DNA from 3 places in the Massilia sp. GCM10023247 genome. Region 2 is predicted to be linked to each of the others. Evidence: predicted binding sites of a transcription regulator. Region 2 holds the regulator's gene; each other region holds the start of a gene.
What was found. Region 2 encodes LexA, which represses DNA repair genes until DNA is damaged. Its sites were predicted from a motif close to ACTGTATNNNNATACAGT; they were not measured.
Positions count from the first base shown of each region.

Region 1: ACFPAH_RS10965 (VRR-NUC domain-containing protein) is a predicted target of LexA. The motif match lies at 8,333-8,350, and genes of this name have one in related genera.
Region 3: recA (recombinase RecA) is a predicted target of LexA. The motif match lies at 3,365-3,382, and genes of this name have one in related genera.

Region 1 is NZ_JBHSIB010000011.1:118,796-128,937, forward strand. Features, by position in the region: gene ACFPAH_RS10925 (TonB-dependent receptor) at 1-478, shown strand, start outside; gene ACFPAH_RS10930 (hypothetical protein) at 766-930, shown strand; gene ACFPAH_RS10935 (hypothetical protein) at 985-1,161, shown strand; gene ACFPAH_RS10940 (LiaF transmembrane domain-containing protein) at 1,356-1,727, shown strand; gene ACFPAH_RS10945 (LiaI-LiaF-like domain-containing protein) at 1,720-2,508, shown strand; gene ACFPAH_RS10950 (sensor histidine kinase) at 2,508-3,584, shown strand; gene ACFPAH_RS10955 (LytR/AlgR family response regulator transcription factor) at 3,587-4,315, shown strand; gene ACFPAH_RS10960 (ATP-dependent DNA helicase) at 4,409-6,673, opposite strand; gene ACFPAH_RS10965 (VRR-NUC domain-containing protein) at 6,670-8,319, opposite strand; gene ACFPAH_RS10970 (hypothetical protein) at 8,422-9,255, opposite strand; gene ACFPAH_RS10975 (M15 family metallopeptidase) at 9,359-10,142, shown strand, end outside.
Region 2 is NZ_JBHSIB010000007.1:26,702-36,843, forward strand. Features, by position in the region: gene ACFPAH_RS03850 (EAL domain-containing protein) at 1-16, opposite strand, end outside; gene ACFPAH_RS03855 (inorganic phosphate transporter) at 185-1,195, opposite strand; gene ACFPAH_RS03860 (DUF47 domain-containing protein) at 1,219-1,845, opposite strand; gene ACFPAH_RS03865 (replicative DNA helicase) at 1,939-3,324, opposite strand; gene rplI (50S ribosomal protein L9) at 3,465-3,917, opposite strand; gene rpsR (30S ribosomal protein S18) at 3,954-4,244, opposite strand; gene priB (primosomal replication protein N) at 4,286-4,579, opposite strand; gene rpsF (30S ribosomal protein S6) at 4,609-5,004, opposite strand; gene lexA (transcriptional repressor LexA) at 5,236-5,871, shown strand; gene ACFPAH_RS03895 (tetratricopeptide repeat protein) at 5,975-6,763, opposite strand; gene ACFPAH_RS03900 (tetratricopeptide repeat protein) at 6,808-7,611, opposite strand; gene ACFPAH_RS03905 (cystathionine gamma-synthase family protein) at 7,678-8,928, opposite strand; gene purF (amidophosphoribosyltransferase) at 8,961-10,142, opposite strand, start outside.
Region 3 is NZ_JBHSIB010000022.1:199,185-209,326, forward strand. Features, by position in the region: gene sucC (ADP-forming succinate--CoA ligase subunit beta) at 1-282, opposite strand, end outside; gene ACFPAH_RS17690 (DUF2889 domain-containing protein) at 347-910, opposite strand; gene ACFPAH_RS17695 (hypothetical protein) at 1,186-1,542, opposite strand; gene recX (recombination regulator RecX) at 1,728-2,186, opposite strand; gene recA (recombinase RecA) at 2,220-3,302, opposite strand; gene ACFPAH_RS17710 (response regulator) at 3,505-4,221, shown strand; gene ACFPAH_RS17715 (sensor histidine kinase) at 4,232-5,755, shown strand; gene ACFPAH_RS17720 (DUF4212 domain-containing protein) at 5,745-6,068, shown strand; gene ACFPAH_RS17725 (sodium:solute symporter family protein) at 6,065-8,113, shown strand; gene ACFPAH_RS17730 (prolyl oligopeptidase family serine peptidase) at 8,248-10,142, shown strand, end outside.

The DNA.
Region 1 (10,142 bases), on a different contig from region 2:
GATCAGCGGTCTGGAACTGTCGTACGAGCAGCCATTCGGCTCGTCGCCGTTCGGCTTCACCTCGAACGTCAGCCGCGCCAAGACCAAGGTCGACGACGGCCGTCCGATGGTGGGCGCTTCCGAGTGGGCCGGCAACCTCGGTGTCTACTTCGAGAACGACAAGCTGTCGGCACGCCTAGTGTCGAACTACCGTGGCGAGTACGTGAACTCGACGACCGCACCGTCGCCGACCGCAAACAGCCAGGGCATGTCCGTGATCAACGGTGTTGCGATGCCGACCGCGCCGACCATGGCCGCTCCGGTGACGACGCTGGCCTTCAACGCTAGCTACAACATCACGCCGAACATGATCCTGAGCTTCGACGCGACCAACCTGACCAACGTCAAGCGCGCTTACTATCGCTACAGCGAAGAAGAGCAGCAGAAGCTGGACGTCAGCGGCCGCCAGTTCTACCTGAACCTGAAGTACAAGTTCTGATAGGCTGCAAGGCATGATGAAAAGGGGAGCTTCGGCTCCCCTTTTTTATTCCTGTATGACCAGTCCTACAATGCGGCGGCAGCTCATCCGCGTGCAAGTGTGCGTCACCTAACGGTACGGTTCGCGTGCCTTCGTTATGATGAAGCCGTGTGAGTGAGGCGCCAGCGAATTCGTTCTGCAGGCCGGCCAAATATCTCAACAGGTTAGCCGGTCGCCTCGAGGATCGGCACCACATTCCCGGCCGTCGCCACCGGCGGCGGCCTACACGATCCGGAAGCGGAGGCCCGATGTCTGCCACGACCAAGAATCCCCCGAAGCACCTGGTTCGCGAATACCTCGCGCGCCGGTCGCGCGATCCGAAGCCGCCGCCGACGCCCGAGGAAATCCGCCGCCAGCTTGGCTGGGGGATGCTGATGCCGGCGGAACTCAAAGTCGCCAGCGAGCGTTCCTAGGGTACTGTTCCCAGCCCGCGGTCCGGACCACCCGTTTCAACAGAGGAGAAGCACATGACCAAGCGTATCGGTAACAAACATGAAGCCCAGCATCGCGGCAAGGACGAACGTCTCGAGATCCGCCGCGCCAACATCGCACGCGAAGCGGTCAAGCAGGCTGCGGCGCGCGCCAAGTACCGCAACCAGGTCAAGAACCAGCCGCCGATGAGCCTGTCCGCAGCGGCCGCCTGATCTTCCCCCGGCATCCAGAAAAGCCCGCCTCCGATGAGGCGGGCTTTTTTTTTCCCAACGCCATTGACCCGCCGCCAGCGCCGTCCACCGAATCCTCCGTCATTCACCGCCCGCATCCCGCCGTTGGCCGAAAGCCGCTTTTCATGGCGCGCGCACCGGGCTATCGTATTCACATCACAACACGGAGGGCGCAAATGAGTACCGAAAGCAGTTACGCAGCGCGCAAGCAGATCATGTGGGGACTGGTCTTGATGGCCGTCGGCCTCGCCTTCCTGCTCGACCGCATGGACCTCGTCGACGTGCGCAGCCTGTGGCATTATTGGCCGCTGCTCATCGTCGCGGCCGGTATCAACCAGACCATCGGCTACCCGAGCGCGAAGGAATTTTCCACTGGGCTGTGGACCGTCTTTATAGGCCTGTGGCTGTTCGCGGTGTTCGAAGGCTTCCTGGGCCTGACCTTCCGCAACAGCTGGCCCTTGTTCCTGCTGATGGCAGGGCTGCAGATGATCATCGCTCCCGCGGTCAAGCGCCGCTTTCCGCCATCGAAGGAGAACGACCATGCATAAGGACAGTATCGACGAGGGCCGCGAGGCGCGCCGCGCCGTGCGCCAGGCCAGGCGCGAGGCGCGCCGCTCAGACCGCGTCGTCACCAGCCAGGTGCTGATGGGCGTGCTGGTGATCGCCATCGGCCTGCTGTTCCTGCTCGATAACCTCGACATCATCGAGGTCCGCCAGGCGCTCGCTTTCTGGCCGCTGGTCTTCATCTTTGCCGGCGTCGCCAAGCTGCTCGATACCAATTCGCCGAACGGTTACCTGGTCGGCCTGGCGGGCATCGGCATCGGCACCGCGATGATCCTGAACCGCCTCGGCATCATCGATTTTTCGTGGCGCGCGTTCTGGCCGCTGGTACTGATCGCGGTCGGCGCGATGGTGGTGTACCGCGCCATGACCGGTTCGCCGGCGGCGCGGGCCGGCATCGCCGTCGTCGACGACAAGGACCGGATGACCGGGGCCGACGACACGGCGACGGTGGACGTGACCGCCATCCTCGGGGGCTTCGAGCGGCGCGTGCACAGCCAGGATTTCCGCGGCGGCGAGGTGACGGCGGTAATGGGGGGCTGCACCCTCGACATGCGCGGCGCCTCGATCCGCGGCGAAGCCGTCATCAACGTGTTCGCCTTCTGGGGCGGCGTGACGATCAAGTGTCCGCCGGATTGGACCATCATCCTGCAGGGCACGCCGATCATGGGCGGTTTCGAGGAAAAGACCGTCAGCCCGCCGGACTCCAGCAAGCGCCTGGTGATCCGGGGCTACGCGATCATGGGCGGCGTGGAGGTACGTAACTGATGTACGGCGCGCCCGGCACCCGGCGCAGCACGGTCCTGTACCTGGCGGCCTGGCTGCTGCTGGGCAGCCTGCTGGCCGGCCTGATGAATGCCGCGGCCGACGCTCCCTGGAGCGCCAGCCTGCTGTTCGCCGTGCCGCTTACGCTCCTGTACGGCTGCGCGAGCGGCTTTTCCGCGTATTACCTTTGCCGCGCCTATCCGCTGGCAAGCAAACCCTTGCCGGCGGTGCTGGGCGTGTTCGCCTGTACCGCGGTGTGCGCCGGCGCGCTGTGGACGGCGGCCGGCAACGGCTGGGGCGAGCTGCTGGGAGGGACCGTCGCCGGCATGCCGGGCATGACGCGGCCTTTCGCGGCCCTGATGTTCGGCCTCGGCGTCATCCTGTACGGGCTGACGGCGGTGGCGCACTACCTGGCGCTGGAATTCGAACGGGCGCGCTTGTTCGAGCGGCGCGAGCTGGAGATGAAGCTGGCCGCGCAGGACGCCGAGCTGCGCATGCTGCGCACCCAGATCGATCCCCACTTCCTGTTTAACAGCCTCAATTCGATCAGCGCACTGACCTCGATCGATCCGGCCGGCGCGCGCGCCATGACCCTGCAGTTGTCGGATTTCTTCCGGCGCAGCCTCGGCATGGACGCCCAGCGCAAGGTGCCGCTGGCCGAGGAACTGGCCCTGGTGCGCGCCTTCCTCGCCATCGAAGGGGTGCGCTTCGGCGCGCGCTTGCGCTTCGAAGAAGAAGTGGCGCGTGACGCCGGCGCCTGCCTGCTGCCGCCGATGCTGCTGCAGCCGCTGGTCGAGAACGCGGTCAAGCACGGCATCGGCAACCGGATCGAGGGCGGCAGCTTGCGCATCGTCGCCGGGCGCGACGGCAGGCTGCTGCGTATCCGGGTCGAGAACGATGCCGACGAGGAGGGCGCCGCGGGCTTGGCGCCGGGCTGCGGGATCGGCCTGGCGAACGTGCGCCAGCGCCTGGCGGCGACCTATGCGCACGAGGCCAGCGTGTTCTGGACCCACGCCGGCGCCAGCTTCCGGGTGGAGCTGGCGCTGCCCGTCGAAACCGAACCCGTGATGGAGACCTGACGATGCGTGTCATCCTCGTCGACGACGAATTCCTGGCGCGCGCGCTGCTGCGCGAATACCTGCTTGCCCATCCCGGCATCGAGATCGTCGCCGAATGCGCGAACGGCTTCGAGGCCGTCAAGGCGATCGGCGAGCTGGAGCCGGACCTGGTCTTCCTCGACATCCAGATGCCGAAGCTGGACGGCTTCGAGGTGGTGGAACTGGCCGGAACGCGCACGCATTACGTGTTCGTCACGGCCTACGACCAGTACGCGCTCAAGGCCTTCGAGGTGCGCGCGCTCGACTACCTACTGAAACCCTTCAGCCGCGAGCGGCTGGCCCAGGCGCTGGCGAACGTGGCGGCGCGCGCCGCCCCGGCCCAGGCGGTGCAGGAGGTGGCCCGGAGCGCGGCGCGCCGCCACGGACCCCTCGAACGCATCCTGGTGCGCGATGGCGCGCGCGTGCATGTGGTGCCGAGCGCCAGCATCGACTGGATCGAAGCCCAGGACGATTACGTGCAGATCAGCGCCGGGGGGCGCACCCACCTGAAGAACGGGCGCATGGCCGAACTCGAGGAAGGGCTCGACCCGGCAGCCTTCCTGCGCGTGCACCGCTCGTATATCGTCAACGTGGGTGCGATCGAGCGTATCGAAGCGCCGACCAGGGACAGCTGGTGCGCGGTGCTGAAGGATGGCAAGCGGGTTCCCGTGAGCCGCAGCGGTTACGCCAAACTGAAGGATGCGATGCGCTGAGCGCGCGAGACGGCACGGCGGCCTTGCCCTGGTGGAGTCGGGACTGCACCCTACAATACTGTCGTCGACGATGCGCCTTGCCCTGGGCCTTTGTCAGGCGCTCAGGACATCGACCTCCCACCAGCCCGGCAGCAATGCCCGCACCGCCGGTTCGTCGAAGCGGTCGTCGATCAGGTAGACCACGCCCTGGTCCTGCTCGGTGCGGATCACGCGGCCGGCGGCCTGCACCACTTTCTGCATCCCCGGGTACAGGTAGGTGTAGTCGTAGCCCGCGCCGAACATCGCCTGCATGCGCGCGCGCAGCGCTTCGTTGACGGGGTTCAGTTGCGGCAGGCCGAGCGTGGCGACGAAGGCGCCGACCAGGCGCGCGCCGGGCAGGTCGACGCCCTCGCCGAAGGCGCCGCCCAGCACCGCGAAGCCGATGCCGCGTCCGTCGGGCTGGAAGCGATCGAGGAAGGCGGCGCGTTCATGTTCGCTCATGCGCCGCTCCTGGCGCCAGGTCGGCACCTCGGGGTGGCGTTCGGCGAACAGCGTGGCGACCTGCTCGAGATAATCGAAGCTGCTGAAGAAGGCGAGGTAGTTGCCGGGCGCCTGGGCGTACTGGGCGGCCATCAGGCGCACGATCGGGCCGAGCGAGGCGGCGCGCTGGGCATAGCGGGTCGAGATGTCGCGCGCAACGTGCACGGCCAGCTGGCCGCTGGTAAAGGGCGACTCGACGTCGATCCAGCCGGTGTCCTCGGGCAGGCCGAGCAGGTCGGCGAAATAATGCCAGGGGCTGAGCGTCGCCGAAAACAGCGTCGTCGAGTGCGCCGCCTTGAAGCGCGGCGTCAGGAAGGGCGCCGGCACCACGTTGCGGATCGAGAGCGTGGTGTCCTTGCCGCTGCGGGTGAGGTCGCACAGCGAATGCTCGCCGAAGGATTCGGCCAGTCGCGTCAATTGCAGGGCGTCGAAATAAAAGCGCTGCAGGTCGGGGTCGAGCGGCCCCGCTTGCTCGGCGAGGAGATCGTTGATGGCGCTGGTGGCATTGGTCAAGGCATTGAGCAGCTTCTCGGGCGGCTCGGGCAGCAGCTGGTAGGGCGCGGGCGCCGCCGCATCGACCTCGCCCCAGCAGCGGGCCAGCCTGGAGAGGGTTTTTTTCACGCCCTCCGGCGCCGCGGCGCGCGCCATGCGCAGGGCGGCCCGGTCCAGTTGCGCCGAATACATCGAGCGGGCGCGGGCCACCATGTTGTGCGCCTCGTCGACCAGCACGCTGGCGCGCCAGCCGTTGGCCTGGGCCAGCGCGTACAGCATTGCGCCGCCGTCGAAATAATAGTTGTAGTCGCCGACCACGACATCGGTCCAGCGCGCCATTTCGCTGCCCAGGTAATAGGGGCAGACCTCGTGTGCCAGGCCGACTTCGCGCAGCGCCGCGCGGTCGAGCAGCGGCAGCCGGGCCGCTGCTTCACGGGCGGCCGGCAGGCGGTCGTAGAAGCCCCTGGCCAGCGGGCAGGACTCGCCGTGGCAGGCCTTGTCGGGGTGTTCGCAGGCCTTGTCGCGCGCCGCCAGTTCGAGCACGCGCAGCGGCAGGCCCGGCGCCGCCGCCCGGATCGCCTCGGCCGCGTCCAGGGCCAGCTGGCGCCCCGGGGTCTTCGCGGCGAGGAAGAACACCTTGTCGATGCGCTGGGCGGGCGCCGCCTTCAGCACGGGAAACAGGCTGCCGACGGTCTTGCCGATGCCGGTCGGCGCCTGCGCCAGCAGGCAGCGCCCCGCGGCGTTGGCCTTGAAGACTGTTTCGGCGAGCTGGCGCTGGCCGGGGCGAAAGGCGGCATGCGGGAAGCGCAGGGCGGTCAAGGCCGCATCGCGCGCCTCGCGGTGGCGCAGTTCGGCCTCGGCCCAGGCCGTGAAGCGCCGGCACTGCTCCTCGAAGATGGCGCGCAGGTCGGCGGCGCTGCGGGTCTCGCGCAAGTGGGTCTCCTGCCCGCTGCCGATCTCGTAATACACGAGGGCCAGGTTGACTTCGCCCAGCCCGAGCTGGGCGCATAGCAGGTGACCGTAGACGCGCAGCTGCGCCCAGTGCAGGTGGCGGTGGTTGTCGGGCATCGAGGACAGCTGGCCGCGGTAGGTCTTGATTTCCTCGAGCAGCTTATGCGCCGGGTCGTAGCCGTCGGCGCGGCCGCGCACGTGCAGCGGGCCGTAGTCGCCCGACAGCGAGACCTCGGCCTGGTAGCCGGCTTGACCGCTGTCCTTGCGCCTGGCCTGCACCACGGCGTGGCCGGCGATGCCTTCCTGGGCGGTCGGGGAGGGCGTGAAGCGCAGGTCGAGGTCGCCCTCTTTGGCGGTGAATTCGCACAGGGCGCGCACCGCGACAACATAGCTCAAGGCGCCGCTTCCCATTCGAGGTAACACACCGATACCGGCATGTCGTGCTGCGCGCAGTACTCGATCCAGCGCAGCTGGTTGTCCTGCAGGCGGTCACCCGGGCCCTTCACCTCGATCATGTGGTAGCGGCGCTCGGCCGGCCAGAACTGGATCAGGTCGGGAAAGCCGGTGCGATTGGCCTTGAGGTCGGCCAGGATGCGCTCGCACCAGCGCTTCAGGTGCGCGGCCGGAATGCAGTCGAGGGCGAGTTCGAGCAGGCCGCGATCGAGGTATTCCCAGGCGACGAAGGGCGCCGAGATGCCGGCCTTTTCCTCGAAGTGGGCGAGGATGGTCGCGCGGTAGCGGCCGTCGTCGAGCTGGGCCAGGCAGTCGTCGAATTCACGGGCGCGGCGGCGCTGGAAGTCGGGACTGTAGAGGTCTGCGGGCGCGCGGTGGAAAGGGTGGAAAAAGGCGCCCGGAATGGCGGCGAAGATGGCGCGCCAGCACAGCAGGCCGAACAGGGCGTTGGCCAGCGTGTTCTCGACATAGAAGACCGGCGCCTCCTCGCAGGCAAGGTGCGCGCGCACGGCGCCCTCGACCCAGGGATCGGGGCCCGGATGCGGCAGCGATACGCCGAACTGGGCAATGGCAGCGATGCTCCCTTTCACCGTTTTCGGATGGCCGAGCTTGCGCGCCAGGCGCGGCCCGATGCGCGCCAGGTGCTGGCGCTCGGCGTCGCTCTCCGGCGCGCGCTGTGCCGCTTCCAGCAGCCGCCAGGCGTCGAGGTAGCGCTCGGCCTTCTCCAGGACCCGGATCGCGCGCCCGCGGGCGCCCGGGAAGCGGCAGCGCGCATACACCTCGTGGGCGCGGGTCCAGTCCTTCTGCTTCTCGAAATGCTGGCCGACCTGGAACAGGAATTTCTCGCGCCGGCTCTCGAGCCAGTCGTTATCGAAAGCCTGGGCAGGCAGGTCCTCGAGCACGTCCTCGGCCGGCTCGCCCCCCGCGGCGAAGCGCTCGCGGCAGGCATGCAGGGCGAGGTAATGGTCGATGTCGGCGCGCTGGCGGAAACCGCGCGAGGCCTGCGAGAACTCCACCTGTTCGTAGCGGAACAGGCCGAGGTCGGCCAGCACGAACTCGGTCCAGTCCTGGTGCAGGTTGCCGAAGAAGATCAGGCGCAGGCGGTCGCACAGGGGTTTGACCAGGATGCGCAGGGCGAGGTCGCCGCCATCGCGGTACCAGGCGGAGAAGGCGCGGCTGTCGCCGAAACCGGCGCGCAGCGCTTCCAGTTGCTCGGCCTTGCGTGCACCTTTTTGGTGCAGACTTGCGCCGAAGGCGCCGGCGATTTCCGGCTTGGCCAACAGGTCGAACAGTTCGTCGAGGGAGATGACGGGATCGAGCTCGATCCAGCCGCTGGGCAGCAAGGCGTGCGCCGCCGCGACCGGGCAGCCGATTTCGGCGTAGTTGAGTTTGCTGGCGCGGAAGAGGTCGCCCTTGCGCATGACCATGCGCACGAACAAGGCGCGCGCCGGCTGCGGCAGCGCGGGAAACGCTTCGATGAAGTGCCGTTCCTCGTCGGTCAGCAGGTCGTGGTAGCGCTGTCCGATCCAGTCCAGGACGCCCTGGAAGTTATCCAGGTAATAAAACTCGTTTTCCAGAACCCTGTTCATCTCGTGACGCGCTACTGTGCTTATGTACAGTATAGCGCGGCACGGCGATGAAGTCCCAGCGGTTTCAGCGCCCAGGCTGCGTCGCCGTGGTTTTTTGCCACATCAACGTTGCGCCGGCTTCGACGGGCAAGCCGCACCCTTGCAGGCTTCCACGGCCTCGCGTGCGCCGCGGTGGCGTTCCGACTGCGAGATGATGGCGGAAATCAGGGCCACGTCGCTGTCGACCTGGGGCGCGGCGCCGGCAGGCTTGCCCTGGCGGCTTGGCTCGGCAGCGGTTTTGGTGCTGCCGCGCGCCGGCACGGGTTTGACGGCGCGGGCGCCGGCACGCTGGGTTTTCTCCACCTTCTCCGCCTTCTGCACCTTCTCCGCCTTTTGCACCTTTTGCACCTTTTGCACCTTCTGCACCTTCTCCGGCTTTTTTTCGCTGCCGGCGCGGCTGTTGATCTGGGCGACGCGCGGCTTGGCGGGGATGGCGCCCGGGCTGTCCCTGGGCGCGCGGGCAGCGGGTTTTGCAGCTGGTTTTGCAGCGGGGAGGGCAGGGGCCGCCTCCTGGCGCGGCAGCATCACCAGCGGCGGTACCGTGCCGGCAGTGCGCGGCGCCGGCGGCGATTCGTCGACGATCACGGCGGCCCGCGGCAGTTCGCCCGCCGGCACCCGCAGCATCGTCGCGGGCGGCTGGAGCGGGATGCCGCCGCCCGCCGGTACCGGCGGCACGGCGGCGACCGTCGCCTGGTACTCGGCCTGCAGTTGCGCAGCGCTCTTGTGGTTGTCGTAGGCCAGCCATGCCACGCCGCCGGCCAGGATGCCGGCAAAGGCTGCCGCCGCGCCGTACCAGGCCACGCGCAGGCCGGAGATCCGGCCGCCGGTGCGGCGGGCGGAATCACGCTCGAGCATGGCGAGGATGTTGTCTTCGCCCACAGCGCGGCGCGACGACATCAGGTTTGGTCTTGTCGAGCCTGCTTGATTTTCGTCTGTAGGGCGCACGGCATACCTCCTAAGATAAACGTTTCTTTCGATTAGAAACAATCTGGGAAAAGCCATGCTGATCTTTGTCGCACTTCTGTATTTTTGCGTCGCTTGCAGCCTGATCTGGCTGGTTTGTTTCCCGACTGGACGTGCCCGCATCAACGGTCTGGTCCTGGGCCTGCGCAGCCGGGTCCAGGGGCTGGTACTGCGGCGCCGGGCGCCGGGCCAGCCGTGGCAGCCGCGGCGTAACCTGTCGCGCGTCGGCGGCGCGCTGCGCAAGGCCGTGCGCCGCCACTGGATCGTGCTGGCCATCGGCGTGCCCGTGGTCGCCATTCCCTCCCTGCTCGCGCTGGTGATGCGTACCCCCGACATGCTGCCTGGCTACGAACCCAGCGAGGCCCTGCCGGACGCCCAGATCGCGGCGCTGCTGCGCGGCGAGCAGCTGGTGCCGCCGAGCGATCCGCCGCCGCTTGCCTTTACCACCGAGGAGGTGGTGCAGGTGCGGCCGATGCTGGTCCATGCCAGCCGCAACTGGGGCCTGATGCATCCCGAGTTCAGCCAGCGACTGCTGCTCGCGTTCAAGATCATGAAGGAAAAGCACGGCTATGACATGGCGCTGCTCGAGGGTTACCGCAGTCCCGCTCGCCAGGACCTGCTGGCACAGATGGGCGGCGCCGTGACCAATGCGCGCGCCTTCCAGAGCTGGCACCAGTACGGCCTGGCCGCCGACTGCGCCTTCTGGCGCGACGGCAAGCTCGTGATCTCGGAAAAAGATCCCTGGGCGATGCGCGGCTACCGCCTGTACGGCGAAGTGACCGAGCAGCTGGGCCTGACCTGGGGCGGGCGCTGGAAAATGA
Region 2 (10,142 bases):
CGGTACGCTGGTGCATCCCTGCTCCTGCAAGCTCGTGATCGCCGCAAACAGGATCCAAGCGTAGCAGAAACCGGCCGGCGGCACGCCCCAACTCGGGGCACGCGCCGTCCCGGTTGCCGAAATAAGGCATAAAAAAAACCCGGCGATTGCCGGGTTTTCCGTGAAGCACATGCAGCTGGTGCAATTACATGATCTTGGTGCCGATCCACCAGGCAACCGCCGCCATGAAGGCCGAGGCCGGGATGGTGAAGACCCAGGCCCACACGATATTGCCGGCCACGCCCCAGCGCACGGCCGAGGCCTTCTGCGAAGCGCCGACGCCGACGATCGCGCCGGTGATGGTGTGGGTGGTCGAGACCGGGATGCCGAAGAAGCTCGACATCAACAGCGTCATCGCGCCGCCCGTTTCGGCACAGAAGCCGCCGACCGGTTTGAGCTTGGTGATCTTCTGGCCCATGGTCTTGACGATGCGCCAGCCACCGAACAAGGTGCCGAAGGCGATTGCAGCGTAGCAGGAGATGATGACCCAGGCCGGCGGATACGCATCGGAGGCGCTGACATAACCGGCCGCGATCAGCAGCATCCAGATGATGCCCATCGTCTTTTGGGCATCGTTGCCGCCGTGGCCGAGCGAATACGCGGCGGCCGAAGCAAGCTGCAGCCGGCGGAACCAGGTATCGACCTTGCGCGGCGTGGACTTCACAAATAGCCACGACACAATGAGCATGATGATCGACCCCAATACGAAGCCCAGCAGCGGCGCCACGACGATGAAGGCCACGGTCTTGATGAGGCCGCCCGAAACGAGCGAACCGGTACCGGCCTTGGCCACGGCCGCGCCCACCAGGCCGCCGATCAGGGCGTGCGAGGACGAGGATGGAATGCCGTAATACCAGGTGATGATGTTCCAGGAGATGGCGCCGACGAGGGCGCCGAAGATGACGTAATGGTCGACCACATGGGGGTCGATGGTGCCCTTGCCGATGGTTTGCGCCACCTTCATGTTGACCACGAAGATCGCGATGAAGTTGAAGAAGGCCGCCATCGCCACCGCGCTCTGCGGTTTCAGCACGCCGGTCGATACCACGGTGGCGATCGAGTTCGCCGAGTCGTGGAAGCCGTTCATGAAGTCGAACACCAGTGCGAGCAGCACCAGTCCACCCAGCACGTAAATGCTGATCGTTATATGTTCCATGATTATTCTTGTTCTGGGTGCGCTTACGCGTTCTCGACGATGATGCCTTCGATGATGTTGGCCACGTCTTCGCAGCGGTCGGTGACGGTCTCGAGGATCTCGTAGATCGCCTTCATCTTGATCAGGTTGCGCACGTCCGGCTCATCGCGGAACAGTTTGCTCATGGCGGCGCGCATCACGTGGTCGGCGTCCGACTCGAGGCGGTCGATCTCTTCGCAGATGGCGACGATCTTCTGGGCGTTGCCCATGTCGTGCAGCAGGCCGACGGCGGCCTGGACGCGCTCGCAGCAGGCCAGGCACAGCTCGGCCAGGCGCTTCGCTTCCGGGGTGACGGCGTGCAGGTCGTACAGGGAGATGGTCTGGGCCGCGTCTTCCATCATGTCGAGGATGTCATCCATGCGCGTGATGAGCTTGTGGATGTCGTCGCGGTCGATCGGGGTGATGAAGGTCTTGTGGAGCATTTCGACACAAGCGTAGGTAACCTTGTCCGCCTGCTTCTCGATGGTCTCCACGGCATGCGTGCGGGTTTCGAGGTCGTCGAAGTTGGTCATCAGGCCGACCATCTCCTGCGCGCCCTTCACGCACAGCGCAGCGTGCTGGTTAAACAGGTCAAAAAACTTGCCCTCGGTGGGCATCAGGCGTCCAAACATTAAAGGTTCTCCGTTGTAAAACTCTTGGAATGCAAAGGTGCCCTGCAGGTCCGGCTCGCCGTGCGTGCCGGACCCCAGTTGCACAATATCGGCTTAGTCGCCCTGGTAGACGGCGAGGTTACCGCTGTAGTTGCCAAACTTGGTGTACTGGCCGATCCAGGTCAGGCGGATCGCGCCGATCGGACCATTACGTTGCTTGCCGATGATGATTTCGGCGGTACCTTTATCGGGCGAGTCGGGGTTGTAGACCTCGTCGCGATACAGGAAGATGATCACGTCCGCATCCTGCTCGATTGCGCCCGATTCGCGCAGGTCGGACATGACGGGACGCTTGTTCGGGCGTTGTTCCAGCGAGCGGTTCAGCTGCGACAGCGCGATCACCGGGCAATGCAATTCCTTTGCAAGGCCTTTCAGCGAACGCGAGATCTCGGAGATCTCGGCGGCGCGGTTGTCGCCCGGCTGGCTACCCTGCATCAGCTGCAGGTAGTCGACGATGATAAGGCCGAGCTTGCCACATTGGCGGGCCAGGCGGCGCGCGCGTGCGCGCATCTCGATCGGGTTCAGTGCCGGCGTCTCGTCGATATAGAGCTGGGCGTCGTTCATCTTCTGGATGGCGTGCGTCAGGCGCGGCCAGTCCTCGTCGTTCAGGCGGCCGGTACGCAGGCGGTGCTGGTCGAGCTGGCCGACCGAGCCGAGCATACGCATGGCCAGCTGGGCGCCGCCCATCTCCATCGAGAACACGGCCACCGGCAGGCCCGCTTCGATCGCGACGTTCTCGCCGATGTTGACCGAGAACGCGGTCTTGCCCATCGACGGACGGCCGGCGACGATCACCAGGTCGCCCGGCTGCAGGCCGGAGGTCATGCGGTCGAGGTCGATGAAACCGGTCGGCACGCCCGTGATTTCGCCCTGGTTCTCGCGCGAGTACAGCTCGTCGATGCGCTCGACCACCTGGGTGAGCAGCGGCTGGATCGGATTCCAGCCCTGGGCGCCACGCGCGCCGGACTCGGCAATCGCGAAGATCTTGGATTCGGCCTCGTCCAGCATCTGCTTGACTTCCTTGCCCTGCGGATTGAACGCGTTGCCCGAGATCTCGTCGGCAACGGTAATCAGCTTGCGCAGGATGCCGCGGTCGCGCACGATTTCGGCGTAGCGGCGGATGTTGGCGGCGGACGGCGTGTTCTGCGCCATCGCGTTCAGGTACTGGAGCCCGCCCACGTCCTCGGCCTTGCCGAGGGACACCATGGCTTCGTAGACGGTGATCACGTCGGCCGGCTTGCCGCTGTTAATCAGGCGCACCATCTGTTCGAAGATGATGCGGTGGTCGTAGCGGTAGAAATCGTCCGCGTGCATGAAGTCGGCAATACGGTCCCACGCCGCATTGTCGCGCAGGAGGCCGCCGATGACGGACTGCTCTGCTTCGATGGAATGCGGGGGAATGCGCAGCGATTCGATTTGCGGATCTGCGGGGTTATTCATGGCGGGCATTATAACCTTTCCGCTCACGCGGCTGAAATAATTGGGGAGTTTCTGCCAATAAAAAAAGCCGGGCGAACCCGGCTTTTTCGTTTAAACAACAGCTCTTGACGAGCGTGTTTTTGTGCGTACTAAGTTGCTTATCAAGCAGCTTCGCCAACGACGGCGATGGTGATTTCAGCCACGACGTCGGTGTGCAGAGCGACAGCGACTGGATGCTCGCCGGTGGTCTTCAGCGGGCCGGTCGGCAGGCGAACTTGCGCCTTTTCGACTGCGAAACCTTGCTTGGTCAGGGCTTCGGCGATGTCGAAGTTGGTGACCGAACCGAACAGGCGACCGTCAACGCCGGCCTTCTGGGCGATGGTGATGGTCATGCCGCCCAGCTTGTCGCCTTGGGCTTGCGAAGCGGCCAGCTTTTCGGCGGCTGCCTTTTCCAGCTCGGCGCGCTTGACTTCGAACTCGGCCACAGCGGCCTGGGTGGCGCGGCGGGCCATCTTTTGCGGGATCAGGAAGTTACGTGCGTAACCGTCCTTGACCTTGACCACGTCGCCCAGGTTGCCGACGTTAACAACTTTTTCCAAAAGGATAACTTGCATATTTTTCTCCAGAAAATTCGGACTGTACGGCGCTGATTAGGCGTTGTGCAGGTCGGTGTACGGCAGCAGCGCGAGGTAGCGTGCGCGCTTGATCGCGGTGTCGACCTGGCGCTGGTAGTGCGCCTTGGTACCGGTCAGGCGTGCCGGCATGATCTTGCCGTTTTCCTGGACGAAGTCCTTCAGGGTGTCGACGTCTTTGTAGTCAACCTGTTCCACGTTTGCAGCGGTGAAGCGGCAGAACTTCTTGCGCTTGAACAGCGGGTTCTGCTGTTTGCGCTTCAGTTTTTCTTTGGCTTTGTTTTTGTCGAACTTTTTACCGAATGCCATTTGAGGCTCCTGTATCTAAAAGGTGGGCCGCTAACTCTTCTTTAAGCGGCGGCACTGAAATCAATGATGTGAAACACCAGGGCTTTGCTGTTGCGGTTCTTCCTGGCCAAGAATCCCGTGAACTGGTGCGCCGCGCCGAGTTCGGCACTGGCGAAGCGGCCCGAAATTTCTCCCGCGGCGAACGCGGCAATTTCGAACTCGACCAGTCTCGCTATTCCTGCCTCGACCTGCTGCGAACTGTGCAGCAAGATTGCCGAGACGACCGGCACGCCGGCGGGGGTGTAGCGCAGTACGTCGCGTTCAGCAATCGTTGCGACGACTTGTAACTGGTTCACTTCCTGTTCACGATTCCTGGCAGAAGAATTTAGGCAGCAGCTGGGGCCGGGGCTGCAGCAGCAGCCGGGGCTTCTGCGCGGTGGCTCTTGGCTGCGTCTTCACGCTGGACCGACTTCATCATTGGCGACGGAGCGGTTTCAGCCTTCTTCATCTTCACGGTCAGGTGACGCAGCACGGCATCATTGAACTTGAATGCGGTTTCCAGCTCGACCAGGGTCTCGTTGTCGCACTCGATGTTCATGCAGATGTAGTGTGCCTTCGGCAGCTTCTGGATCTGGTAAGCCATCTGGCGACGGCCCCAGTCTTCCACGCGATGGATGTTACCGCCGCGCGCGGTGACGCTGGCCTTGTAACGCTCGATCATCGCCGGGACTTGCTCGCTTTGGTCCGGGTGGACGATAAAAACGATTTCATAATGACGCATGCAACACTCCTTAAGGACGTTTAAACAAATGCCCACCTCGGCGTCAAGACGAGTGTGGGAAGGGAAAGCCGGCAATTATAACGTGATCCGACCGCCAGCACAATCGCCTAGGGGCGTCGCCCCGCCGCCACAGCTTCCCGCAGGGAAATCGTACAATTTCGGCGATTTCCCTTGCTTTTGCCGAAATACTGTACAAAAATACAGTCTGAATCATTAACCCGTGGCAGATCCATGCTCAAGCTCACTGCAAGGCAACAACAGATCCTTGACCTGATCAAGGAAGCGATCGACAACACCGGCTTCCCGCCCACGCGCGCCGAGATCGCCAAGGAATTGGGCTTCAAGTCGGCCAATGCCGCCGAGGAACACCTGCAGGCGCTGGCCCGCAAAGGCGCCATCGAAATCGTCTCCGGCACCTCGCGCGGCATCCGCCTGATCGGCGCTTCGCTGCCGGCACCGGTGCCGCACGTGCCCGCGGCCCTGCTGATGTCGCTGCCCCTGGTCGGCCGGGTCGCTGCCGGTTCGCCGATCCTGGCCCAGGAACATGTCGAAGCGACCTACAACGTCGATCCGGCCATGTTCGGCGCCCGCCCCGACTTCCTGCTGAAGGTGCGCGGCTGGTCGATGCGCGACGCCGGCATCATGGACGGCGACTTCCTCGCCGTGAAGAAGATCGACAGCGCCAAGAACGGCCAGATCGTCGTCGCCCGCATTGGCGAAGACGTCACCGTCAAGCGCTATCGCAAGACCGGCGAACTGATCGAACTGCTGCCGGAAAATCCGGACTTCAAGGTCATTCGCGTGGAACCGGGCGACGAGTTCGCGCTCGAGGGCCTGGCGGTCGGATTGATGCGCAGCTGGCACTAAGCTGGCACTAAGCTGGCACTGCGCCGGCATGACGCTGGCTTGGACCGGCAAGGACAAAGGCGGCGTTCGCGGGCGTTTTGCCAGCTCGGCCGCGTGGCCTGCGTTACCTCCCCACCGGCGCGTAATTATTCTTGCGCGCCTCGATGTCTCTCGCCCTCTCCTGCGATGGCTTGACGCCGACGATGGCGTTATGCTCGGCGACATATGCTTCGGTCGCACTACGCCACGCAGCGACGTCGGCCAGCACCAGTTTTGAAGTGACACGCGCTTCTTCCGACAGGTTCTCGCCGATGACCGCGAGCCGCTTGTTGGCACGCTCTGTTTCGGCGGCGTTCAGCAGCTTGACGATATCGGCCGGGATCCGCTGCACCAAGGGCATGGACGCGTTCAGGTTGGTCACATAGCCGTTGTAACATGCCTGCCAGGTTGCGATACTGGCCGATACGCGCTCGATGTCGACGGTTTGTTTCGACATCGCGGGAATGCGCGGGGCCGGGCAGTTGAATTGCCCCTCCTTCAAGTCCTCCCCCTCGTAACCCTCGACCCAGTGGGCGATGTCCGCCTGACGGGCCTTGCGCTGCCCCATGATATCGAGCGATGCACTCGCGACCGCATTGCCCTTCGCTGCCGCCTTGCGGAACCAGGCCTCGGCCTTGGCCTCGTCGACCGCTCCTGCCTCACCATACCAATACATCTGGCCCAGGCGCTGCTGCGCCTCGACATTGCCCGCGTTGGCAAGCTTCGTATAGGCCTGTAGCGCTTCAGGATAGGATTTCTTCGCAAACAACGCGTTCGCGTCGAGCAAAGGATCGGCGTAAGCCGCGGAACAGAACAGCAGGCTGGTTGCGAAGAGGAGGCGCTTCATGGAGGTCGAGGTGAGGGAAAGGAACATGGTACCGCGAATGCTCCCTCCACCTCAACTTTCCTGTCTTCGATTTAGCGTCCGGTTGCCGGCGGCGGGCTCACCGGTTGCGGAGTCATCGACGGATACTTGGTCTGGCGTTCGATTTCGTTTTCCTGCATGCGCCGCGTCCGCATGTCATATTCCTGCCTGCGCGCCGTGTTCTCTGCAAGGACCACACGTTCCGTCTCACTGTGCCAGCGCCCGTGCTGGGCCGTGATCTGCTGCGCCTCCTGCTCGGCCTGTGCAATCGTCTTTCCGTAGACGCCAGTCAGGTGGGCGACCGCCTGCTCGGCTTCGCGCGGGGTCAGCAGTTTGGCGACATCGGCCGGGATGCGCTTACCCGGCGGCATGGCGTCGTTGATGTTGGCGACAAAACCGTTATAGCATTGCTGCCACGCCAGATACGCGTCCGAGGTTTTCTTGATCTCCTGGTTCGTCTTCGACATGGCCGGGATCTGGGGCGCTGTGCAATTGAAACGGCCCGCCGTCAGGTCGTCGCCCTTGTAACCGCTCGTCCAGTAGGCGATGTCGGCGGCGCGCACTTCGCGCTGCTTGAGAATCGCGAGCGACTCGACGGCGCCGCCATGCCCGCGGGCCGCCGCCTTCTGCATCCAGGCCGTGGCCGACTTCATGTCTACGGCAGTACCGTCACCGTACCAGTACATCTCGCCCAGCCGGAACTGCGCTTCTACATTGCCTGCTTGGGCAAGTTTGGCATAGAGCGGGAGTGCCTTGTCGTAAGCTTTTGCTGCGAGGAATTTATCAGCATCCTCCAAGTCACCTGCCACTGCCAGTCCGGATAAACCAAAAACCATCGCGCAAAGCAGCCGTTTCATATTTCCTCCGTATTGAAGTGCTAACAATACTAGACTAGGAGGTTATGCTTGGCAACAGATTATTGGTTACCCGAATTGGGTGGAGAGCGCCCTGGCGAAGTCTTCCAGCAAATCGTCCGTGTCTTCGATACCGACCGATACCCGGATCAGCGACTCGGCGATGCCCATGCTGGCACGGCGCTCGGCCCCCATCTCGAAGAAGATCGTGTGCGCGACCGGGATGACCAGGGTGCGGGTATCGCCCAGGTTGCTGGCCGGGATGGCGAGCTTGAGGCGGTTCAGGTAATCGAAGCAGTCGATCCCGTCTTTCAGTTCGAAGCTCAGGAGCGAACCGCCGGCGCGGAACAGTTCCGACACGATGCCGTGCTGCGGGTGCGATGCCAGCCCGGGATAGTGGACGGCGGCGACCCGCTCATCAAGCTCGAGCATCTGCGCCAGCGCCAGCGCAGTGGCGCAGGTGCGCTCCATGCGCAGGGCCAGCGTTTCCGCGCCCACCGCAATGTGGTGCGCCGCTTCCGGGCCGAGGGCGGCGCCGAAGTCGCGCAGCGCTTTCGCGCGCAGTTGCGCCATGCCCTGGGCTTGGGCCGGCTGCTTGCGGAAGTTGGCGGCGATGTTCGGATAGGCGCTCCAGTCGAACAGCCCGGTATCGGTCAGGGCGCCGCCCAGCGCGATGCCGTGCCCGCCGATCGATTTGGTCAGCGAATTGACCACCAGGCCGGCGCCGACCGCCTTCGGGCGGAACAGGTACGGGGTCGTCATCGTGTTGTCGACCACGTACAGGATGCCGCGTTCGCGGCACAGCGCGCCGATGCGGGCCAGGTCCGCCACTTGCGTGCGCGGATTGGCGACGGTCTCGACGAACACCAGGCGGGTCTCCGGACGCAAGGCCGCTTCCACGTTCGCGACGTCGGTGGCGTCGACGAAATCGACGCCGACACCCTGCCCGGCGACCGTCTGCCACAGGCTGTTGGTATTGCCGAACAGGAAGCTCGAGGAGACCATATGGTCGCCCGCGCGCAGCAGCGCCTGGAACAGCGCGCCGATGGCCGCCATGCCGGTGCCGAAGCACAGGCTGGCAACGCCGTCTTCCATCTTCGTGATCTTGTCTTCCAGCGCCGCCACGGTCGGATTGCCCTGGCGGCCATAGCGGAAGCCCGGTTCCTTACCCTGGAACACGGAGGCGAGCTGGCGCGCGTCGCCGTAGCCAAAGGCGACCGAGGTGTGGATCGGCTTGTGCAGCGAGCCCTGCTCGATCGCCTTGCGGCGGTCGTTGTGCAGGATCGTCGTGGTAAAGCCGTACTGCTTCTGTTCGCTCATGATGCCGTCCAGAAAAATGGTACTCGAAAATGTTACTCGGCCGCGACCGGAGGATTCAGGTTCAGCTGGGTACGCACGGCGTCTTCCGCCGGCGCCGGCTTGCCGCCGTTATGGCGCGCCGTTTCCAGGTTGTCGAGGTAGGCAGGCGTCACGTCGCCCGTCACGTACACGCCGTCGAAGCACGAGGCCTCGAAATTGGTCAGCGCCGGGTTGACGTCCGAGATCGAGCGCTTGAGCGCCTCGATGTCCTGGTAGACCAGGCGGTCGGCCGTGATCTCGGCGCACACTTCCTCGACCGTGCGGCCGTACGCGATCAGCTCGTCGCGGGTCGGCATGTCGATGCCGTACACGTTCGGGAACAGCACCGGCGGCGCGGCCGAAGCAAAGAACACTTTGCGGGCGCCCGCTTCGCGCGCCATCTGGACGATTTCGCGGCTGGTGGTGCCGCGCACGATCGAGTCGTCGACCAGCAGCACGTTCTTGCCCTTGAACTCGGAACCGATCGCGTTGAGCTTCTGGCGCACCGACTTCTTGCGCATGCCCTGCCCCGGCATGATGAAGGTGCGGCCGATGTAGCGGTTCTTGATGAAGCCTTCGCGGTACTCGACGCCGAGTTTCAGGGCCAGCTGGATCGCGGCCGGGCGCGAGGAATCGGGAATCGGCATGACCACGTCGATGTCCTCGACCGGGATCTCCTTGCGGATCTTGTCGGCCAGGTATTCGCCCATTTTGAGGCGCGTGGCGTACACGGAGGCGCCGTCGATCACGGAATCCGGGCGCGCCAGGTAGACATACTCGAAGGCGCAGGGGTTGAGCGTCGGATTCTCGGCGCACTGGCGCTCGTGGATCCGGCCATCCTCGCCGATGAACACGGCTTCGCCCGGCGCGATGTCGCGCACGAAGCGGAAACCGATGCCCTCGAGCGCCACCGATTCGCTGGCGACCATGTATTCGACGCCGTTCTCGCCTTCGTTCATGCCCAGGCACAGCGGACGGATGCCGTAGGGGTCGCGGAAGGCGAGCATGCCGTGGCCGGCGATCTGCGCGACCACGGCGTAGGCGCCGCGCACGCGGCGGTGCACGACACCGACCGCCTTGAAGACAGCCTCGGCGTCGAGCGAGTAGCCGTTCGCCGCTTCCTGGATTTCGTGCGCGAGCACGTTGAGCAGCACTTCCGAATCGGAATTGGTATTGATGTGGCGGCGGTCGTTACG
Region 3 (10,142 bases), on a different contig from region 2:
GCGCACTTTCTGGCCTTCAGGGCCGGTCTGGTGCGTGATGAGCTGCATGCCCATGATCTGCTGTGCGTATTCCTTGACCTGCTCGAGCGACTTGGCAACCTTCACGCCGCCGCCCTTGCCGCGGCCGCCAGCATGGATCTGTGCCTTGACTACCCAGACCGGGCCGCCCAGCTCTTCGGCTGCCTTGACAGCCTCGTCGACCGACATGCACGGAATGCCGCGCGGAACCGTCACTCCGTATTTTCGGAGGATTTCTTTGCCCTGATACTCATGGATTTTCATGCTGGCGTCCCTTCTTCTGTTACTGATTTAGTGAGTTAAATTGGAAAAACTTCGACAATCGGTGTCAACCCGTCACGGCCTTGATTACCCAACGCGGGTAATACTTTGCCACTGCGGGGCCGTCGGCGCGCAGCGCGTGGCAGCGGTCGATCTCGTACGGACGCACGGCGTCGCCATCGTTGGCGGCGCTGCGCGTCTCGAATTCGTCATCGGCGAAGGCCTGGATTGCCGCGGTGGGCAAGACCTGCGCCAGTTCAGTCAGGTGGGTGCAGCCGAGCACGCCAGAGAGGCGGTCTTTCAAGTGCAACCGGAAATGTTTGGTCAGCGACAGTCCGACCAGCTTTTGATAGGCCGGGCCGATCGTGTCGCAGTACCCGGGATAGGGCACCGCATCGGACGACGCTTCGGCGTCGACGATCTCGAGCGCGCGGTTGATCGTGATGCGCAGGCTCAGGTCGTGCACGGCGGTGTTGGCGGGGCGCTTGCCGGAGGCGAGGACGATGTCGCGTGCCTTGATGTCGCGAATGCGCGCGTCGAGATCCCACAGGCCATCGTCGCGCGCGTACGCTTCGACCGTGATGGCGCGAGTATGCCGCAAGGAGCGCGGGGCGGGAGAGGACAGGGGCATAAAGCAAACGTGCCGATTCATCGGCAATCAAGGTGGCAGCCAGTGTGCTGATGCACGTTGCCGCGGCTTCCGCGGCAACAACCGCTGATGCGGCGCTACTTAAACCGTGAAAGTTTAGCACAGGCGCAAACCGGTTGCACTGCAACATGATGTTGGGATGGCCATCGCAAGGGCGAGGCAGGAGCAGACGACACGCTCGCGGGGGTTGGAGCAGCGCGGCAAGGGAAGCGTGGTTTGCCGCGCTACAGCAAGCGGTTTGAATCGGCGCGGCCGGTTCAGGCCCCGTCCTCCTTCGAGAAACAGGCCAGGCCCTCGGCATCGAGACAGAGCTCGGCATTACGGCGGAAGGTGGCGGCCCAGACGCCCTGGCCGCTCGCGGGCTCGGTCCCGTGCCAGACGACGCCGTGGAAAGCCAGGCCGGGACCCGCCCCACGCCCCTCTTCCCAGCGCCCGCGGATCTCGTCCGGGTTCCGGTCGGGGCCGTCGATCTGCAGCACATACACGCCGCTGGTACGCACTTGCAGCACCATCGATTTTTCCGGCGTGCTGAGGCGGTAGACGCCGGTCGCATCGGCGGGCTGCCGGGTGCAGGCGGCAAGGGTGAGGAGCAAAACGGCAAGCAGCGTTTTCATAGTGACTTATTAACAACAAAAGCGCCAGCGCGCAGCGCCATCCGGCGTTGAGGAATATGCACAGGCATATCGCCGGATGGCGCTCCGCGCTGGCGCCTGGAAGCTGGACCTGCGGACTTGGCACCTGGCACCTGGATAAGGCTAGCGCTGCGCCGTAAATGAACGGGAGTCTGTAACGAGACGAGTCAATACTCGTCGTCTTCGGGCGCGCCCTTGAGCGCCGCACGCACGGCGCTGCTGGAGAAGCCGCGCGCCATGAGAAAGCGCATCTGCTTGCTGCGTTCGGCCGCATCCTGGGCGACGGTGCCGAACTTGCGCTGCCAGACTTCGACCGCACGGGCGGTCTCGCTCTCGGCCAGGCCGGATTTGAGTTCGGCCAGCGCCTCGCCGCTGACGCCATGGCTTTGCAGCTCGGCCATGACGCGGCTGTTGCCGTAGCGCCCAGCCTTACGATGAATCAGCGATTCGGCGAAGCGTTCCTGCGACAGCCAGTTGTTCTTTTCAAGGAAATCGAGGAGGGCATCGATGTCGTCGCCCTCCTCGGCATGGCGCGCCAGCTTGCGCTTGAGCTCGAGCCGGCTGTGCTCCCTCATCGAGAGGTAGCGCAGGGCCCGGCCCTTCAGGCTCAGAACTGGCTGGCGCATGAGACGACTGCAAGCGCATACGGCACGCCGGCATTACTCCGACACGGCCTTCAGCTTCGGCGCCTTGTCTTCGGCGTCGCCGCCGACCGGCGGTGGCAGCTCGCGCACGCCGAGTGCTGCACGGACCTTGTTCTCGATTTCGCGCGCCAGGGCTGGGCGGTCTTTCAGGAACTGGCGGGCATTGTCCTTGCCCTGGCCGATGCGTTCGCCGTTGTAGCTGTACCAGGAACCGGATTTCTCGACGATCTTGTTGTCGGCGCCCAGATCCAGGATTTCGCCTTCGCGCGAGGTGCCTTCTCCGTACAGGATGTCGAAGTGGGCTTCGCGGAACGGTGGCGCGATCTTGTTCTTGACGACCTTGACCTTCGTTTCGTTACCGATGACCTCGTCGCCCGACTTGATCGAACCGGTACGGCGGATGTCCATGCGCACGGAGGCGTAGAACTTCAGCGCGTTACCGCCGGTGGTGGTTTCCGGGCTGCCGAACATCACGCCGATCTTCATGCGGATCTGGTTGATGAAGATGACCAGCGTGTTGGTGCGGTTGATCGAGGCGGTCAGCTTGCGCAGTGCCTGCGACATCAGTCGCGCTTGCAGGCCAGGCAGCGAATCGCCCATGTCGCCTTCGATCTCGGCGCGCGGGGTGAGTGCCGCCACCGAGTCGATGACCACCAGGTCGACCGAACCCGAACGCACGAGCGCGTCGGTGATTTCGAGTGCCTGCTCGCCGGTGTCCGGCTGCGAGATCAGCAGTTCGTCGAGCTTGATGCCCAGCTTCTGTGCGTAACCCACGTCGAGCGCGTGCTCGGCGTCGATGAAGGCGCAGGTGCCGCCCAGTTTTTGCATCTGGGCGATGGTCTGCAGGGTCAGCGTGGTTTTACCCGACGATTCCGGACCGTAGATTTCCACGATACGGCCGCGCGGCAGGCCGCCGACGCCGAGGGCAATGTCCAGGCCCAGCGAACCGGTCGAGACGGTCTGCACTTCTTCGACCGGCATGTTCGCGTCCATGCGCATGACCGAACCCTTGCCGAACTGCTTTTCGATCTGCGCGAGGGCCGCCGCGAGCGCTTTGCCTTTTTCGGAGGCGTTTACTGCAACTTTTTTGTCGTCCATAATTTTCTCTCAGTCTTGGAGGTACCTAGGTAGTGGCACCCTCACGCATTTCAATAGGTAGTACTGTATAAAAATCCAGTGGTTTTTGCAAGCGGTATCTGGACGAATTCTTCACCGGATGTTGTGGAAGGCTCGCATTGTTGCGCTAAATCAAACACAATAGGTGCGGCCAAGCGGTCTAATCGAAAAACAGGGTGATCTTATGCGAATTTTGCTTGCGGAAGATGATAGCGTACTCGCCGATGGACTGACGCGTTCCTTGCGCCAGTCCGGTTATGCGATCGACTGCGTGCGCAACGGCCAGGAGGCCGACACCGCCCTCTCGACCCAGGAGTTCGACCTGCTGATCCTCGACCTCGGCTTGCCGAGGCTGTCGGGGCTGGAAGTGCTGCGCCGCCTGCGCGCCCGCTCTTCCCTGCTGCCGGTGCTGATCCTCACCGCGGCCGACTCGGTCGAGCAGCGCGTCGAAGGGCTCGACCTCGGCGCCGACGACTACATGGCCAAGCCGTTTGCCCTGTCCGAACTGGAGGCGCGGGTGCGCGCCCTGACCCGGCGCGGCGCCGGCGGCGGCCCGACCGTGGTGCGCCACGGCCCGCTGGCCTACGACCAGGTCGGGCGCAGCGCCTACATCGACGACCAGATGCTCGATTTGTCGGCGCGCGAACTGGGCCTGCTCGAAATCCTGCTGGCGCGCACCGGGCGCCTGGTCTCGAAGGAGCAGCTGGTCGACCACCTGTGCGAATGGGGCGAGGAAGTCTCGAACAACGCCATCGAGGTCTACGTGCACCGCCTGCGCAAGAAGATCGAGGTGGGCGGGGTGCGCATCGCCACCGTGCGCGGGCTTGGTTATTGCCTGGAAAAATATTCGGATCTGCGTGCCGGCGGCGGCGCCGCCGGGCAGGCACTCGACGCGAAGTGAACCGGGGCACGTGAACAAGCGCGAACGCAGCCTGCGGCCGGTCGATGCGGGCGTGCCCGAGCCTTTGTACGTCCCGCCCAATCCCGAGCCGGAAGAAAACATCCAGCATTCGCTGTTCGGCGAGATCCTCGACTGGATGCTGGCCCCGCTGCTGCTCTTGTGGCCGATGAGCATCGCGATCACCTACCTGGTCGCGAAATCGATCGCCAACCAGCCCTTCGATCACGCGCTCGAGAACCGGGTCACGGTGCTGGCCCAGCAGGTGCGGGTGGAACAAGGCGCGATCGATACCCGCCTGCCCGCCAGCGCGCGCGACATCCTGCGCGCCGACGATGTCGACAGCGTGTATTTCCAGGTGCTCGATGCCGACGGCCGCCACGTGGACGGCGACCGCGAGCTGCCGCGCCCGCGCGCGGACGAGGCCGAGATGGACGGCGCCGTGCACTTTCGCAATGCGGCGCTGCAGGGCCGCCCGCTGCGCGTGGCCTACCTCTACGTCAACCTCGATCCGCTGGCGGCGCCGGGCACGGTCCAGCGCAAGGCCCTGGTCCAGGTGGCCGAGACGCTCGACAAGCGCGCCCTGCTCGCCAACGAGATCATCAAGGGCGTGATCCTGCCGCAGTTCATCATCCTGCCGATCATCCTGGCCCTGGTCTGGTTCGCCCTGTCGCGCGGCCTGTCGCCGCTGGCGGAGCTGCAGGAACGCATCCGCGCGCGCCCCTCCGACGACCTGTCGCCGATCGATTCGCGCCAGGTGCCGGAAGAAATCTCGCCGCTGGTCGGCTCGCTCAACGACATGCTCGGGCGCCTGGCCCAGACCATCGAGATGCAGAAGCGCTTCATCGCCGATGCCGCGCACCAGATGAAGACGCCACTGGCCGGCATGCGCATGCAGTCGGAACTGGCGCTGCGCCAGGTCAATCCGGACGAGATCCACCGCTCGCTGGAACAACTGGCGAAAAGCTCGGAGTCGGCCACCCGCCTCGTCAACCAGCTGCTGGCCCTGGCCCGTGCGGAAAACCAGCCGCACGCGGGGCTCGCTTTCGAAGAGGTCGAGCTCGGCACGCTGGCGCGCGCCACGGTGCAGGACTGGGTACAGGCCTCGTTCGCCCACGGTATCGACCTCGGCTACGAAGCGCATGACGAACCGGTCGTCATCGCCGGCAACACGCTGATGCTGCGCGAACTGCTGTCGAACCTGATCGACAATGCGCTGCGCTATACGCCCGCCGGCGGCAGCGTCACGGTGCGCGTGCGGCGCGACGGCGAGCATGCCCTGCTCGAAGTCGAAGACACCGGTCCCGGGATTGCGCCGCACGAGCGCGTCCACGTGTTCGAACGCTTCTACCGCATCCTCGGCTCGAACACGACCGGCAGCGGCCTGGGGCTGGCGATCGTGCGCGAGATCGCCGGGCAGCACGGGGCCGAGATCGACATCTTCAACAACCCGCGCAGCATTCTCCCCAAATACCCGGGCAGCCTGTTCCGCCTGACCTTCCCTCCACCCGTCACCACGCCACCCGATGCCGCCTGAATCCCCGCCGCCCGCCACCGACCCGCAACACCAGCAGCGCCTGCGCGCGGCGCGCGCCCGCCACTGGCGCCGCACGCGCCGCCTCACCGCCCTGCTGCTGGCGTGCTGGCTGGCCACCGCGTTCGTCACCGTGTACTTCGCGCGCGAACTGGCCCGCATCACCGTGTTCGGCTGGCCGCTGTCGTTCTACATGGCGGCCCAGGGCGCGGCGCTGGTCTTCCTGGCCATCATCGGCGCCTATGCATGGCGCATGCGCAGCTACGACCGCGCGTACCAGCAGGCCCTCGCCGCCCCGGCCGGGGACGGCGCGTGAGCAGCAACGCCCGCTACTTCCGCCGCCTGTCCGGTTATTACGCCTGGTTCTGCGTCTGCTTCGCCGGCTTCCTGCTGACCCTGACGGTGCTGGAAAACGAAGGCATGCCGCGGCTGTGGATCGGCCACCTGTTCATGTTCGCCACGATTGCGCTGTACGCCACCATCGGCGTGGTGAGCCGCACCTCGAACGTGACCGAATACTATGTGGCCGGACGCCGCGTGCCGTCCATGTTCAACGGCATGGCCACGGCCGCCGACTGGATCTCGGCGGCCAGCTTCATCAGCCTGGCCGGCGGCCTGTACGTGTATGGCTTCGATGCCCTGGCCTACATCATGGGCTGGACTGGCGGCTACTGCCTGGTTGCACTCCTGATTGCCCCCTACCTGCGCAAGTTCGCCCAGTACACGATCCCCGACTACCTGGCGGTGCGCTACGGCGGCGGCAGCGGCGGGCGCGGCGGCCCGGTGCGCCTGCTGGCGATGGGCGCGACCATCGTGGTCTCCTTCGTGTACGTGGTCGCGCAGATCTATGCGGTGGGCCTGATCGCGTCGCGCTTCACCGGCGTCGACTTTTCGGTCGGCATCTTCCTCGGGCTGGCGAGTATTCTTGTGTGCTCGTTCCTGGGCGGCATGCGCGGCATTACCTGGACCCAGGTGGCGCAGTACATCATCATCCTGGTCGCCTTCCTGATCCCGACGATGTGGCTGTCGGTCAAGCACGCCGACAATCCGGTGCCCCAGGTGGCCTACGGTTCGGTGCTGCCGAAGCTGGCCCAGCGCGAAGCGCAACTGGTGCGCGACCCGCGCGAGCAGGAAGTGCGCGCCAGCTTCCAGCGCGAGGCCGACGAGGTCGGCGCGCGCCTGGCGGGCCTGCCCGCTTCCTGGGAGAGCGGCCGGCGCGCCGCCCAGCTGCGCCTCGATACGGCGCGCCTGCGCAACGTCTCGCTGGCCGACGTGCGCAGCGCCGAGCGGGCGCTGGCGGCTTATCCGAAATCGCCGGAAGACGCCGAAGTGCTCTGGCGCGACCAGCGCCGGCGGCTGCTGGCACGGGCCCAGCCGCCCGAGCCGCATGCCACGCCCTTCCCCGGCGCCACCGAAGCCGAGTCCGATGCGCGCCGCAATAATTTCCTCGCGCTCGTGTTCTGCCTGATGTTCGGCACCGCCGCCCTGCCCCACATCCTGATGCGCGCCTACACCACGCCCTCGGTGAGCGACACCCGGGTCTCGGTGTTCTGGACGCTGTTCTTCATCCTGCTGATCTACCTGAGCATCCCGGCGCTGGCGGTGCTGGCCAAGTACGACATCTATACGAGCCTGGTCGGCAGCGATTTCCGTTCGCTGCCGACCTGGATCTCGTACTGGGCCAACGTCGACAAGGTCAATCCCTTGATCCAGGTGGTCGACATCAACGGCGACGGCCTGGTGCAGCTGGCGGAAATCGCGATCGACGGCGACGTGCTGGTGCTGGCCACGCCCGAAATCGCCGGCCTGCCGTATGTAATTTCGGGCCTGGTCGCGGCCGGCGGACTGGCGGCGGCCTTGTCCACGGCCGACGGCCTGCTGCTGGCGATCTCGAATGCGCTGTCGCACGACGGCTATTACAAGATCGTCGATCCGGGCGCCTCCACCCAGAAACGGGTGACGATCTCCAAGCTGCTGCTGCTGGCCGTGGCCTTCATTGCCGCCTACGCCGCCTCGCAAAAACCGGCCGACATCCTGTCGCTGGTCGGCGCCGCGTTTTCGCTCGCCGCCTCGACGCTGTTCCCGCCGCTGGTGCTGGGCGTGTTCTGGAAACGCGCCAACCACATCGGCGCGATCGCCGGCATGGTGGCCGGCTTCATGGTCTGCCTGTACTACATGATCCGGGTCAATCCGAGCCTGGGCGGGCGCCTCGATGCGGCCTGGTTCGACATCGCGCCTATGTCGGCCGGCATTTTCGGGGTGCCGGCGGGGCTGGCGGCGATCGTCATCGCCAGCCTGCTGAGCCCGGCGCCGGCGCGCGCCAGCGATGCGCTGGTCGACCATATCCGGGCGCCCGAGTAGGCGAAGGAGCTGCGCCGATACGACAAGGACCGGAAACATGCACCATGCATGGTTTTTTGGCATGCATAAATGTTATTCTTGAGAAATAACTGTTCCGCCTGCGGGCGGCCTTTTTTTTCTACCGGAAACCCAGCATGTCCTTTGCCCGTGCTTCACTCTTCCACGCCGCCCTGTTCGCACTGTCGCTGTGCGCCGGGCCGGCCGTCCAGGCGCAGGCTGCGCCCGCCCTGCCGCCGATCGAGCGCTTCTTCGCCAGCCCGGCCTTCAACGGCGGCCTGCTGTCGCCGGATGGGCGTGCGATCGCCGCGCGCGGCAGCGCGCCGGGACAGCGTGATTTCCTGGTCGTGGTCGATCTGCAGACCAACAGCGGCAAGGTGGTGGCCTCGTACAACGACGCCGACATCGGCAACTTTCAATGGGTCAACAGCGAGCGCCTGATCTTCAATGTCGTCGACCGTAGCGTGGCCCAGGGCGACGCCACTGATGTACCGGGCCTGTTTGCCGTCAACCGCGACGGCTCCCAGCTGGTGCAACTGGCCGCCACCAACGGCCGTGGCCCATCGAGCAAGCAGGCCGGACGCCGCATCCTCCCCTGGCATACCTTCATGCTCCCGGGGTGGGGAGCACAGGATTCCGAGTACGTCTATGTGCGCAACCTGATCGTCAAGACCGACGGGCGTTCGACCAGGTCGACCCTGCTGCGCCTGAACACGCTCACCGGCCAGTCTCAGGAAGTCTCGCGCCCGAGGGAGGACGTGACGGGCTGGATGCTCGATCACAAGGGCGAGCCGCGTATCGCCTTCGGCAGCAAGGACGACACCGGCACCATCCATTACTTCGACCCGGCGACCAAGGAATGGCGCTCCCTGGTCAGCTATAAACTGTACGGCGACAAGAACGCGATGACGCCGCTGGCCTTCGGCCCCGACGGCAAACTGTACGTCAGCACGCGCCAGGGCCGGGACACCAGCGCCGTGCACACCTTCGACATCGCCAGCGGCACGCTCAACCCGGAACCGCTGCTGAGCACAAAAGGATATGACTTCAACGGCAACATCATGACCAGCCGCGAGAAGGTGCTGGGCATGATCTTCACCACTGACGCCCTGTCGACCGAATGGTTCGACCCGGCGATGAAGGCCGTCCAGCAGACCGTCGACCAGCTGCTGCCGGCGACGGTCAACCTCGTGTCGGCGCCGCCCCAGCATGCACAGACGCCTTGGCTGCTGGTCGGGGCCTATTCCGACACCATTCCACTGACCTATTACCTGTTCAACCGCGACACCAGACTGCTCAACAAGGTCGGCGAGACCTATCCCGGCATCGACCCGAAACAGATGGGCCGCCAGCAGGTACTGAACTACAAGGCACGCGACGGCCTGCACATTCCCGTCCTGTTGACGCTGCCCCCGGGCGGCAAGCGCAGCGGCCTGCCGCTGGTGGTGCTGGTGCACGGCGGCCCCTGGGTCCGCGGCAACGTCTGGGGCTGGCACGCGGAGTCGCAGTTCCTGGCCTCGCGCGGCTATGCCGTGCTCGAGCCCTCCTTCCGCGGCACCAGCGGCCTGGGTGCGGCACACATGCGCGCCAGCTTCAAGCAATGGGGCCTGGCCATGCAGAACGACCTGGCCGATGGCGTGCGCTGGGCAGTCGAGAAGGGCTATGCCGATCCACAACGCGTCTGCATCGCGGGCGCCAGCTATGGCGGCTATGCCACCCTGATGGGCCTGGTAAACGACCCGGACCTGTACCGCTGCGGCGTGAACTGGGTCGGCGTCTCCGACATCAACCTCATGTACGGCAGCGCGCACCATCCCAGCGACATGTCGGACGAATGGAAACGCTACGGCATGCCGGAGATGATCGGCGACCGCGTCAAGGACGCCGCCCAGCTGAAGGCCACCTCGCCGATCGAGCAGGCCGCGCGCATCACGCGCCCGCTGCTGCTGGCCTATGGCGGCGTCGACCGGCGCGTGCCGATCGACCACGGCACGAAGCTGTATGCGGCCGTCAAGCGCACCAACCCGAACGT